DNA from 4 places in the Streptomyces sp. NPDC044921 genome. Region 1 is predicted to be linked to each of the others. Evidence: riboswitches for the same ligand, from Rfam matches in the RefSeq annotation. Region 1 holds a riboswitch; each other region holds the start of a gene.
The links. A riboswitch is a leader RNA that binds a small molecule or an ion and turns the genes downstream of it on or off. The one in region 1 is predicted to bind cyclic di-AMP.
Positions count from the first base shown of each region.

Region 1 (3,186 bases):
GTCTGAGTCGTTCGAGCGGTTTTCCGCGGGTGAAGCCGCGCCGGCCTATCGGCCGGCGCGGCTTCACTCTTCTCCGGCCCCGCCCTCAATCAATTTGAGCTCAAGAATTCACGCGGGCTGCCGGAAAATCGGCAGCAGAAATAATCCCCCGGCGGATCCCCTTCTTTGTATACGGCTTCCGTGTTAATGCCGCAGGCCCGCCGTGTTTACGGGATGTTGCGAGTTCCTCACACGCTCGGCGGCGACGCCGAGCCGGAGCCGGTGCGCGGACGTGGCGCGCTCGGTGTGCTGCGCCGTGACCGCCCGCGCGCGCTCGCTGTCGCCGCGCGCCACCGCGTCCACGATCGCGCCGTGCTCGGTCCAGGACGCCACCGGATCGGCCGGCGCGTCCACCGCGTACATCCAGGCGATCTTGTGGCGCAGCTGGGTGAGCATCGCGATCAGGGCGGGGCTGCCGGAGGCCTGCGCCAGCGTCTCGTGGAACCAGCCGCCCAAGGAGCGCAGGTCGTCGCTGGTGCCGCGGCGGGCGCGCTCCTGGCCGAGCCGGACCAGGCCGCGCAGCACCTTCAGGTGGGCCTCGGTACGGCGCTGGGCGGCGCGTGCGGCACCGAGCGGCTCCAGCAGCGCGCGCATCTCCAGCAGGTCGGCGGCCTCCTGCTCGGTGGGTTCGGCCACGCACGCGCCCGCGTGCCGCCGGGTCACCACGAAGCCCTCGGCCTCCAGCGTGCGCAGGGCCTCCCGCACGGGGACGCGCGAGACGCCGTAGCGGCGCGCGAGGAGCTCCTCGGTGAGGCGGCTGCCGCGCTCGTGCACACCCGCGACGATGTCGTCCCGGATGGCCGTGCACACCGAGTGCGCGGGAATACGCATGACCCGACCTCCGCTTAATCCCCGTGAAACGCCGACGCGTGACGCCTGTTCCGTGACTCTATTGCAATCAGCCGGAATTTCCGACGGCAGCCCGGAATCCATGGATATTTTTTGGACAGCGGCACCGGGAATGCCGAAAGGCCCCGGCTCGGTGAGCCGGGGCCTTTCGGATGCGCAGCGGGTGGCGTCAGAGGCTCACGCCGTGCGAGCGGAGGTAGGCGAGCGGGTCGATGTCCGAGCCGTACTCGGGGCTCGTCCTGGCCTCGAAGTGCAGGTGCGGGCCGGTGACGTTGCCGGTCGCGCCGGACAGGCCGATCTGCTGGCCGGGGGTGACCTGCTGGCCCACCGAGACACCGACGGACGACAGGTGGCCGTACTGGGTGTACGTCCCGTCGTTCATCTTGATCACGACCTGGTTCCCGTAGGCGCCGCCCCAGCCGGCCTCGACGACCGTGCCCGCGCCGACCGCGTGGACGGGGGTGCCGCTGGCGGCGTGGAAGTCGATACCGGTGTGGCTGCCGGAGGACCAGACGGCGCCGCCTGCCTTGTAGCCGGTGGACACGTAGGAGCCCGGGATCGGGGACACGTAGCTGTTGAGGCGCTTGCGCTCGGCCTCGCGGGCGGCGCGCTCCTTGGCCTCACGGGCCTTCTCGGCGGCCTCCTTGGCCTTCTCGGCCAACTCGGCGGCGCGCTCGCGGGCGGCCTCCTCGGCCTGCTTGCGGGCGGCGGCCTCTTCGGCCGCCTGCTTCTGCGCGACGGCCTGGGCGTCGATCTGCCGGGCCACGGTGTCACCCATGGTGACGACCGGGGTGAGGCCGGTCTGCTCGACGGCGGGCTCGGAGGCGGCGAAGGCCGGGGCGGCCACGGTGCCGATCACACCGGTGGTGGCGAGAGCCGCGACGCCCGCCGCGCGGGCCGTGCCGCGCTGGATCCTGCTGGGACGGCGATGCTTGCCGGTGGCGCGTGTGAACGCCATGAAGTGGCTGGTCCTTTCCTTCCCTCTCGCCTACCGGGTTAGCTGACGGGTTCGGAGCAGGAAGGTCTCCTACGGACTCCCTCGCGACTCGCGCGGGCGTCCGATTCACCCCAGGGACTGCGGTTGGGTCCCCGGCTCCCCTGGCTCGCGCCGTACGGGGACTCGGCGATGACTGTCCGGTGCCGCGGGTGCGGCGCACTGCCTGACGAACAGCCCGGACGACGCTAAGCGGGGGCACTTTCAATTCCCAAACGGATCGGGCGTTTTGTAGCGCATCCCACAGGGCAGACAGGCAACTCCCGCCTCAATTCGGGCATAAAGGGGCCCTGGTGCCTTGGAAGACAACCAGGGCCCCTGCGCGCGTGCCGCTACTCGGCGGCCACGACCTTGACGTCACCGATGCCCAGGGCCTCCACCGGTGCCTTGATCTGCGCCGCGTCGCCCACCAGGACGGTCACCAGACGGTCCACGGGGAAGGCGCTGACGGCCGCCGCCGTGGCCTCCACCGTGCCCGTCGCGGCGAGCTGGCGGTACAGCGTGGCCTGGTAGTCGTCGGGCAGGTGCTGCTCGACCTGGTCGGCCAGCGTGCTCGCGACGGCCGCGGCGGTCTCGTACTTCAGCGGGGCCACCCCGACCAGGTTCTGCACGGCCACGTCCCGCTCGGCGTCGGTCAGCCCCTCCGCGGCGAGGGTGCGCAGCACCGTCCACAAGTCCTGGAGGGCCGGGCCGGTGTTGGGGGTGTCCACGGACCCGCTGATGGCGAGCATCGAGGCACCGGACCCGTCGGGCGCGGACCGCAGCACCTGGGCGAAGGACCGCACGCCGTAGGTGTAGCCCTTCTCCTCGCGCAGGACGCGGTCCAGCCGGGAGGTGAGCGTGCCGCCGAGGCAGTATGTGCCGAGCACCTGGGCGGGCCAGACGCGGTCGTGCCGGTCCGGGCCGATCCGGCCGATCAGCAGCTGCGTCTGTACGGCGCCCGGGCGGTCCACGATGACGACCCGGCCGGTGTCGTCGGCGGTCACCGGCGGCACCGGGCGCGGTTCGGCCGAGGAGCCGGTCCAGGAGCCCAGGGTGTCGCCGAGCAGGGCGTCCAGGTCGATGTCCGTGAGGTCGCCGACCACCACGGCCGTGGCCGTCGCGGGGCGGACGTGCTTCTCGTAGAAGGCGCGGACGGCCGCGGAGTCGATCGCGGCGACCGTCTCCTCGGTGCCCTGCCGGGGCCGCGACATGCGCGAGTCCGCCGGGAACAGCTCCTTGGAGAGCTCCTTGGCGGCGCGCCGCGAGGGGTTGGCCAGCTCGTGCGGGATCTCGTCGAGGCGGTTGCGGACCAGCCGCTCGAC
Region 1 covers NZ_JBWKIF010000020.1:38,977-42,162, forward strand. Annotated here, with positions in the region: gene AC07DA_RS27475 (HPr family phosphocarrier protein) at 1-6, shown strand, start outside; gene AC07DA_RS27480 (GntR family transcriptional regulator) at 184-870, opposite strand; gene AC07DA_RS27485 (M23 family metallopeptidase) at 1,058-1,846, opposite strand; cyclic di-AMP (ydaO/yuaA leader) riboswitch at 1,859-2,024, opposite strand; gene AC07DA_RS27490 (M16 family metallopeptidase) at 2,215-3,186, opposite strand, start outside.

Region 2 (3,186 bases), on a different contig from region 1:
GATCACTGATCTGCTGTCACTCTTCGAATCGTCTGCCACAACCGCCCATGATTCACCCTCGAATGTGACCTACGCGACCGTAGGGAAGGGTTGACGTGCGGTGAGATGAGCCACTCCTAAAGTGTTCGCCAACTCCGGAATAGCCGGCCCGTCAGGGGCGTTCCCGGGTGAACCGCCAGACCCGGAGTTGTGATTGGCGCCGTCGCCGCTGCCGGAACCACACCGCCACCCCGCTCGGCACGTCGATGTCCGGCAGGTTCCGTTGCCGCCCCCTTGAGCCGGCCGACGGGCGCGCACACCGAAGGCCGGGCCCCGGGGAGGGGTCCGGCCTTCGGTGGCGTGCCGGGCAGGTCAGGGGGTGCCGGAGGGGTGGCCGGCGGCCTGGTCAGCCGACGGAGACGCCGTGGGAGCGCAGGAAGGCGACCGGGTCGATGTCCGAGCCGTAGCCCGGCGCGGTGCGGATCTCGAAGTGCAGGTGCGGTCCGGTGACGTTGCCGGTGGCGCCGGACAGGCCGATCTGCTGCCCGGCGGTCACGGTCTGGCCGGCCGAGACGGACAGCTGGGACAGGTGGGCGTACTGGGCGTAGTGGCCGTCGTTCAGCTTGATGACGACCTGGTTGCCGTACGCGCCGCCCCAGCCGGCGGAGACGACCGTGCCCGCGCCGACGGCCTTGAGGGAGGTGCCGGTCGGGACGACGAAGTCGACGCCGGTGTGGTAGCCGCTGGACCACATGCTGCCGGACATGCGGTACGGGGTGCCGACGGTGGCACCGTCCACCGGGGAGCTGTAGCCACCGGCGTTGCTCTGCGCGGCGGGCTTGGCGGCGGCCGGCTTCGGGGCGGTCTCCGCCTTCGCCGGCGAACCGGCGGAAGAGGGCTTCGGGGCGGACTTCTTCGCGGACCGCTCCGCCGGGGCCTTCGGCGCGGACGGCGCCTCGGCCGCGCTCGCCGCGGCCTTCTCGCCGAGGGAGAGCTTCAGACCCGGGTGGATCAGCGACGGGTCGTCGCCGACGGCGTCCCGGTTGTCGGAGTACAGCTTCTTCCAGCCGCCGCTGACGTTCTGGTCGTCGGCGATCTTCGCGAGGTAATCGCCCGCCCGCACCGTGTAGGTGCGGGCGCCGGTGGCCTTTTCCGCGGTCTTCTGCTCGGCGGCCGGGACGGACCGGACGGCCTTTTCCGGCGCCGACTGCGGGGTGGCGGCGTGGGCACCGGCGGCGCCCATGAGGGGCAGGGCGAGAGCCGCTCCACCGGTTCCGGCGACGGCGATGGAGCGGGTGAAACGCTGGGTCTTCGGGCGGCGGTGCTTACCCTTCGCGGGCATGGCGTATTCCTCTCCGTCGCCTGCGAGGTGAGCTGTCGGGTGCGGGCTGGAGATGCCCGGCCGCGCCGGGGCGCGGCTTAACCCCAAGCCCGTTCCGGGAACCGGAACAGGCGTCTTACCTGTGGGTCCCCCGCTCCTGCCGTACGTCGGGTCAGTGGGTGCGGGCTCCGGGCGGCGGCAGGATTAGGCGTCCGTCCGGATCGGTGTGGAACGTAAGCGACCAAGACGCGACGGGACAAGCTTGCGGTTGCCCGTGAGCGCGTTTTTCTCGCCACGTCGGCGCATTTCCCGTCACCGAGCGTGGAATCCCGATCTTCCGTTTTCCTCAATGGGCCTGAATAACGCCACAATTACGTGCGCATGGCAACAACACATCGTCACGGGTATGACGATGGTCACGCACCCCGCTCCCATCTCCCGTGCGACCGGGGCACGTTATGACGAAGCGGCCGAATCGCCCTATTCGGACGAGAGGGACTACTTCCGCTTAAGGCGGACCACGGTGGCATCCAGGTCTCCACGCAGCCCGACCCGCAGTCCGTGGTGGAGCAGGACGGCCCCTCGGTACAGTTCGCCCGTTTCGAGGCATTCGTACGTCGCCGCCGGATCGACACCGCGCAGCCGGAGCGCCGGCACGGGCTCGCCGAAGCGCTGCGCCTGGAGCCAGGCGAGGACGACGGTCTCGTCACCGAGGACGTACTGCACGGCGCTCAGACCGCCCTGCGGAGGCCGCAGCCGGTAGAGGTCGCCGCGCTGCACCACCGGGCGGATCTCCTTGTACCGCCCCACCCACTCCCGCGCCTCGGCGAGTTCCTCCGGTGTCCACTTGGTGAGGTCGCCACCGACGCCGAGCACCCCGGCCATGGCGCTCACGAACCGGAACCGCAGGGAACTGGCCCGGTGGTTGAGCATGGCGTTCGGACTGTCGGTGACCCAGGCGGCCATCACCCGCGCGGGGTGGATCTGGCTGAAGCCGTGCTGGATGGCGAGCCGGTCGAGCGGGTCGGTGTTGTCGGAGGTCCACACCTGGTCCGTGCGGCTCAGCACGCCGAGGTCGATCCGCCCGCCGCCGCCCGAGCAGGACTCGAAGGCCACGCCCGGGTGGGCGGCCCGGAGCCGGTCCAGCAGGGCATACAGGGCACGGACGTGCTCGACCCAGAGCCGTTGCGGATAGGGGTCGCCGGGCCAGCCGGCGTCGGTGAAGCAGCGGTTGAAGTCCCACTTGACGTAGTCGATGGGGGCGCTGGAGAGCAGCCCGTCGAGCTGCTCCCACAGGTACTCCTGGACGTCCTCCCGGGCGAGGTTCAGTACGAGCTGGTTGCGGAACTCCGTCCGCTTTCGTCCCGTTTGATACTGCACCCAGTCGGGGTGGGCGCGGTACAGCTCGCTGTCCGGGTTCACCATCTCGGGTTCGACCCAGATGCCGAACTGCATGCCGAGGCCGTGCACGTGGTCGGCGAGCGGCTTCAGCCCGCCGGGGAAGCGGTCGGGGTTGGGCGTCCAGTCGCCGAGCCCCGCCCGGTCGCTGGTGCGCGCCCCGAACCAGCCGTCGTCGACCACGAATAGCTCCACTCCCATGGCCGCGGCCCGCTCGGCGAGCGCCCGCTGCTGCTCCTCGGAGATGTCGAACTCGGTGGCCTCCCAGGAGTTGAACAGCACCGGCCGGTCCCGGTCGGCGTCCGGGACGACGTACGCCCGCTGGTAGGCGTGCCAGGCGCGGCTCGCCCCGCCGAAGCCGCCCTCGCTCCACAGCCCCGCGAAGACGGGTGTCGTGTACGACTCGCCCGTGCCCAGCGTCAGCAGGCCCGAGTCGTCGTGGCCGGCGCCGCCGGTGATCTGCACGCGCGCGTCCGGGAGCTGTGCCA
Region 2 covers NZ_JBWKIF010000010.1:203,125-206,310, reverse strand. Annotated here, with positions in the region: gene AC07DA_RS18150 (SGNH/GDSL hydrolase family protein) at 1-6, opposite strand, end outside; gene AC07DA_RS18145 (M23 family metallopeptidase) at 386-1,321, opposite strand; cyclic di-AMP (ydaO/yuaA leader) riboswitch at 1,326-1,481, opposite strand; gene AC07DA_RS18140 (alpha-galactosidase) at 1,799-3,186, opposite strand, start outside.
Region 2: linked by a shared signal. The riboswitch ahead of AC07DA_RS18145 (M23 family metallopeptidase) and the one ahead of AC07DA_RS27485 (M23 family metallopeptidase) in region 1 are both predicted to bind cyclic di-AMP.

Region 3 (3,186 bases), on a different contig from region 1:
GGCCACCAGCGAGCCGGTCTTGCCGCCCAGCACGTCCAGGTAGTGCTCGACCGGGTCGCGGCCGTCCTGCGGTCCGGCCGTCTCCAGGATCTGCCCGGTCACCAGCCGCTCGAACGCCTCGGCCTGCACCCGCACCGCCTCCGGGCCGAGGTCGGCCAGGATGTGCGAGGCGCGGGCGAAGAGGAAGTCACCGGTGAGGACCGCGACCGAGTTGCCCCAGCGGGTGTTGGCGCTGTCCACCCCGCGGCGGACGGCGGCCTCGTCCATGACGTCGTCGTGGTACAGCGTGGCGAGGTGGGTCAGCTCCACGACGACGGCCGACGGCACGATGCCGGGTGCGTACCGGTCGCCGAACTGGGCGGCGAGCATCACGAGCAGCGGCCGGAACCGCTTGCCACCGGCCCGCACCAGGTGCTGGGCGGCCTCCGTGATGAAGGGCACCTCACTCTTGGTGGCCTCTAGCAGGCCTTCCTCGACAGCCGCCAGTCCGGCCTGGACATCGGCTTCCAGAGCCTGGTCCCGCACGCTCAGCCCGAACGGCCCGACGTCGGTCACGAGGGGTCTCCTGTCTGCTGGTGTCTGCCGGTGCTTACGCGGATTGTCGATAGGTCGCTGACATCACTCGAGTCAGCGTATCCGGTCACGTTTCGATCACCGCCAGCGCCCATGGTTACAGGCCGGGTGGTATCCGATCACGACCGCTATGTTTTCGATCGGCTCATAAGAATGGACATGTTCCGACTTACCAGGAATTCGCGACCTATGTGGGATTTGCGACATTGACGAAGCGAACACCCTTTACGGAACATTGCGCCCGAGGTCGTGATCAGTGAATTGAATCACTTCGTCCGCTTCGCGGCCGCCCCCGGGCGCCGAACGCTCCCTCCTTCCGCGGAAAGCGAGTTGAGCCTTGGCTCGCGCAAAGGATCAAGCGGCCGTTTGCCCTCTGACCAAGGTCATCCGGCACCCTGTGTGACTCCGGCGCTTGTTCCCGGCATGTGCTGTCGCATACGTTCCGGCGCAGTCCGGCGGACCGCCGAATCCTGCCGCCGCCCGGACTCCCCACACACACCGACTCACTCACGCAGGGCAGGAGCGGGGGACCCAGGTAAGTCGCCGGTCCGCGACAAGGACCGGCTCGGGGTGAAGCCGCGCACGACAGCACCACGCCGTGTGCGGCCGGGCACCTCCCGGCCCGAACCCGACAGCTCACCTCGCAGGCGCCGGAGAGGAACATCGCCATGCCCGGACGAGGTAAGCACCGTCGCCCCAGCAGGAACCCGATCACCCGTGGTGTCGTCGCCGTCGGCACCGGCGGAGCGGCACTGACCCTGCCGCTCCTCGGCGCCACGCACGCGAACGCCGCCGAGCCCCAGAGCGCGCCCGCCGCGCAGACCGTGCGGCAGGCGGCCCAGCCCGCCACGTCGCTCACGTACACCGTGGCCAAGGGCGACACGCTCTACGGCATCGCGGAGAAGTACGACGTGTCCGGCGGCTGGAAGCAGCTGTACAAGGCCAACCGCGCCGCCGTCGGCGACGACCCGAGGGTGATCCACGCGGGTCTGAAGCTCAAGGTGGCGACGGCCAAGGCCGCCGACGAGAAGAAGGCCACGCAGTCGTCCGCCCCGGCCAAGCCGGCCGGTGGCGTGACGCGGGCCACCCCGGTCGCCGCGAAGACCTACGCGAACAACCTCGACGGATGGATCCGCGAGGCGCTGGACATCATGGCCCAGAAGGGCATTCCGGGATCGTACGACGGCATCTACCGCAACATCATGCGGGAGTCGTCCGGCAACCCGCAGGCGATCAACAACTGGGACTCGAACGCCGCCAAGGGCACCCCCTCCAAGGGCCTGCTCCAGGTCATCGACCCGACCTTCGCCGCCTACCACGTGCCCGGCACCCCCTACGACCCGTACGACCCGGTCGCCAACATCACGGCGGCCTGCAACTACGCGGCCGACCGCTACGGCTCGATCGACAACGTCAACGGCCCGTACTGAGCCGCCCCGCCCAGCAGTCGCTCGAGGACGACGGCGATGCCGTCGTCCTCGTTCGACAGCGTGATCTCGTCGGCCACGGCCTTGAGTTCGGGATGACCGTTGGCCATCGCGACGCCGTGCGCCGCCCAGTCGAACATCGGGATGTCGTTGGGCATGTCACCAAAGGCGATGGTGTCGGCCGGCCGCAGCCCCAGGTGCTCGGCGGCCAGCGCCAGGCCCGTCGCCTTGGTGACGCCGCACGGCTGGAGCTCGACCGTGCCGGGCCCCGACATCGTCACCGTCGCCAGTGAACCCACCACCGAGCGGGCCGTCGCCGCCAGCTCGTCGTCCGACAGGCAGGGGTGGCGCAGCAGCACCTTGCTGATCGGCTCGCCCCACAGCTCGTCGCGCCGGTGGACCCGCACCGCGGGCAGCGTCGGGTGCGGCATGAGATAGCCCGGCTCGATGAGCGTGAGCCCGTCGACCCCGTCCTGGTCGACCGCCGCGTACACCTCCCCCACCTCGGCCTCGATCTTGCCGAGGGCGGTCTCCGCCAGCTCCCGGTCCAGGGTGACCGACCACAGCAGCCGGTGCGCGCCGGCGTCGTACACCTGCGCGCCCTGCCCGCACACCGCGAGCCCCGTGCACCCCAGGTCGTCCAGGAGCGGCCGCACTCTCGGCGCCGGGCGGCCCGTCACCACGAGGTGCTGGGCACCGGCGTCCGCCACCCGCGCGAGCGCGGTCAGGGACCGGTCGGACAGGGTGTCGTCGCCGCGCAGCAGCGTCCCGTCCAGGTCGGTGGCGATGAGGGAATATGCGAGGGGTGCGGCCATGATCAGAGAATACGGACAACGCGCCCGTTCGTTTCATCGCACGGCGCACGCCGATTGCCCGGTTGAGGGCCTCTGCACCGGTTGGCAACAACATGGTCCGCTACCTACCCGAGGGGCCGCATCGAGCGGTACCTTCCAAGTGTCCAGGGGGGACTTGATCGGGGGGTCAGGTTGAACAGTGGGCGCATTCGCGTGGCCGGGCCCGGGGAGCTCGGCGAAGGGGAAAGGGAGCGCTGGCGCGCGCTGCGCGCCGCCTCCAAGGCACCACGCAACCCTTTCATGGAACCGGAGTTCACCGAGGCCGTCGGTCGGGTGAGGCCCCGGGCCCGGGTCGCGGTCGTCTACGAGGGCCCGGAGCCGGCCGGCTTCCT
Region 3 covers NZ_JBWKIF010000018.1:15,615-18,800, forward strand. Annotated here, with positions in the region: gene AC07DA_RS25865 (polyprenyl synthetase family protein) at 1-555, opposite strand, end outside; cyclic di-AMP (ydaO/yuaA leader) riboswitch at 1,060-1,238, shown strand; gene AC07DA_RS25870 (transglycosylase SLT domain-containing protein) at 1,242-2,003, shown strand; gene AC07DA_RS25875 (HAD family hydrolase) at 1,967-2,815, opposite strand; partial or broken gene AC07DA_RS25880 (GNAT family N-acetyltransferase) at 2,987-3,186, shown strand, end outside.
Region 3: linked by a shared signal. The riboswitch ahead of AC07DA_RS25870 (transglycosylase SLT domain-containing protein) and the one ahead of AC07DA_RS27485 (M23 family metallopeptidase) in region 1 are both predicted to bind cyclic di-AMP.

Region 4 (3,186 bases), on a different contig from region 1:
CCAGTCGTCCTCGAACAGCGGGTCCTCGATGGACACGAGCGGGTACGCGTCGACGAGCTCCGCGTAGTACTCGGTCATCTCGGCCGCCGAGCGCTCCTTGCCCTCGAAGGTGTAGACGCCGTCCTTGTAGAACTCGGAGGCGGCGACGTCGAGCGCCAGGGCGATCTGCTCGCCGGGGGTGTAGCCGGCTTCCTTGATGGCCTCGAGGATGAGGTCCAGGGCCTCGCGGTTGGAGCCGAGGTTGGGGGCGAAGCCGCCCTCGTCGCCGAGGCCGGTGGCCAGGCCCTTGCCCTTCAGGACCTTCTTCAGCGTGTGGTAGACCTCGGCGCCCCAGCGCAGGGCCTCGGAGAAGGACTCCGCGCCGATCGGGGCGATCATGAACTCCTGGATGTCCACGTTGGAGTCGGCGTGCGAGCCGCCGTTCAGGATGTTCATCATCGGCACCGGCAGCAGGTGCGCGTTCGGTCCGCCCAGGTAGCGGAACAGCGGCAGGTCGCTGGCCTCGGAGGCGGCGTGGGCGACGGCGAGGGAGACGCCGAGGATGGCGTTGGCGCCGAGCGAGCCCTTGTTGTCGGTGGCGTCCAGGTCGAACATCGCCTGGTCGATCAGGCGCTGCTCGGTGGCGTCGTAACCGACCAGCTCCGGGCCGATCTGCTCGATGACCGCGAGGACGGCCTTCTCCACACCCTTGCCGAGGTAGCGGTTCGAGTCGCCGTCGCGGAGCTCGATGGCCTCGAAGGCGCCCGTGGAGGCGCCGGACGGGACGGCGGCACGACCGGTGCTGCCGTCGTCGAGGCCGACCTCGACCTCGACCGTGGGGTTGCCTCGGGAGTCCAGGATTTCCCGGGCTACGACGACGTCGATGGACGGCACGAGCATCTCCTTCTTGATGTGACGCGGGGTACGCGGGTCGCGTGGACCCGGCGAGGTGCGGGCCGGTGGCTCGCGACATGAGCCTAACCGGCTCCGGGCGATCGGCCACCGGGTCGCCCACCCCATGGACAGAACCGAGAGTAAATTGTTTCCGAACGGAACAAAGGCGGTTCGCCAAGACCGGCCGAAACCTCCGCCGAGGGCCCGGCCGGAAAACACCCGGAAAACACCCCGCCCCGGCGTGTACGGGGGAACACGCCGGGGCGGGGAGCCCGTGGGGACGGGGTGGGCCGCTGCTTACTTCAGGTGCAGCTGCTGGCCCGGGTAGATGAGGTTGGCGTCCTCGACGATGTCCTTGTTCAGCTCGAAGAGCTTCTCCCAGCCGCCCTTGACCTTCTCCTCGGCCGCGATCGAGCTGAGGGTGTCACCCTTGACGACCTTGTACTCGCCGTCGCCCTTCTTGACCTTCTTGCCGGTCGGGGTGGTGACGGTCTTCTTGGCGGCCGGGCGCTCGTCGGAGCGGGAGGCCGGCTGCTGGGTCTCGCGGGTCTCGGTGCTCTGCCGGCTCTGGCTCTGGCTCTGCGAGGAGCTGCTGCCGGAGTCGGTGGAGCCGCCGCCGGTGTAGCCGGCGCTCGACAGGCCCTTGCCGCAGACCGGCCAGGCACCCTTGCCCTGGCCCGCGAGGACCTTCTCGGCGATCTCGATCTGCTGGGCCTTGGTGGCCTGGTCGGCGGTGGAGGCGTACTTGGTGCCGCCGTAGCCGGCCCAGGTGGAGGCGGAGAACTGCAGACCGCCGTAGTAGCCGTTGCCGGTGTTGATGGACCAGTTGCCGCCGGACTCGCACTGGGCGACGGCGTCCCACTCGGAGGCGGTGGCCGCGGAGGCGTTGCCGGCCGCCATCAGCGGGGCGGCGACGGCGGCGCCGGCGACACCGGCGACGGCGATGGCACGGGTGGCCTTGGACGGACGACGGTGCTTGCCCTTGCCGGAAAACAGCATGGATGGATCCCCTCACCGACGCCTGCGAGGTGAGCTGTCGGGTTCGGGCCGGTTGAGTTGCCCGGCCGCGTCCCTCACGGGACACGGCTTCACCCCAAGCCCTTCCGGCCAACCGGCCGGTCGGGCACCTACCTTGGGTCCCCCGCTCCTGCCTACGGCGCTTGACGCGACGACTGTTCCCGGGCGGCCGCTGGCAGGATTCGGCGTTGCGGCAGCCGGGGCTCGCGGTGGCGAGCGGTCACGACCGTAAGCAGGTGATCCGCCGAATTTCAAAGACGATCAGGGCTTCTGAGATCTATCTCTCACCGCGCTTATACCGGACATTCAGCGCGAAATGTGACGTGAACTCACCCGGTTTCGGGGTGACTTGAGCCGCCGTTCCCGCCCTGTCCGAACGGCTACCTCTCGCCCGCTTCGTCCGCTTCACCAGGCGTCTGACCGGGGGCGATGAGGTCCTGTCCGCCGCCGGCGGCCTCCGCGCCCGCGGTGGACGGCTCCTGCCATCCGCCGCTGATGCGGAGGGAGTCGGCGATGGACCAGAGGTTGTCGCCGACACCCACGATGTAGGCACCCTCGGACGCCGCGTCGGCCTCCGCGTCGCCGCGCGAGGCGTGCCGGCCCGGGGTGCCGCTCCCGGAGCCGCCCGCGGATCCGGCGCTCTCGTCGGCACTGGGGCCGCGATGCCGGCCGGAGCCGGTGTCCGTGACGTCCGAAGCGCCGCCGTCCCGCCGGGAGTTGCCGGACGCCTCACTCCCGGGCGTGGCCGAGGGTGAGCCGCCGGATCTCTCCGACGCGGAAGGAGAGGAGGACGGGTTGTACGACTTGTCGGGCTTGGCCGATTCATCCGGAGACGTCGGCGCACCGTCGGACGGCGCCGTGGCGGACGGCGAAGGCGAGGGAGAAGACCCGGACGGATCCAGCGAGTCCAGCAATCCGGGTGAGCCGGCCGGAGCGGACCCGGCGGACGAGCCGGACCCGTCGGCCGGGCTCGACTCGCCCTGTTCGAGGCCGGAGAGCAGCCCGCAGGTGCGCCACGCGCCGACCCCCTGGTCGGCGAGGATTCTCTCGGCCACGGATATCTGCTGGGAGCGGCTGGCGAGGTCGGCGCTGGCCGCGTAGTCCAGACCGCCGTACTTCTCCCAGTTCTCCTGGGACAGCGCGAGGCCTCCGTAGTAGCCGTTGCCGCTGTTCTGGCTCCAGGCGCCGCCGGTCTCGCAGTCGGCGACCTGGTCCCAGGTCGCGCCGTCGGCCGCACTGGCACCGGAGGCCCCGAGGAGCGGGATCGCGATGGCGGAGCCGGTCACTCCGGCCGCG
Region 4 covers NZ_JBWKIF010000001.1:457,284-460,469, reverse strand. Annotated here, with positions in the region: gene eno (phosphopyruvate hydratase) at 1-873, opposite strand, end outside; gene AC07DA_RS02200 (transglycosylase family protein) at 1,171-1,872, opposite strand; cyclic di-AMP (ydaO/yuaA leader) riboswitch at 1,877-2,042, opposite strand; gene AC07DA_RS02195 (transglycosylase family protein) at 2,271-3,186, opposite strand, start outside.
Region 4: linked by a shared signal. The riboswitch ahead of AC07DA_RS02200 (transglycosylase family protein) and the one ahead of AC07DA_RS27485 (M23 family metallopeptidase) in region 1 are both predicted to bind cyclic di-AMP.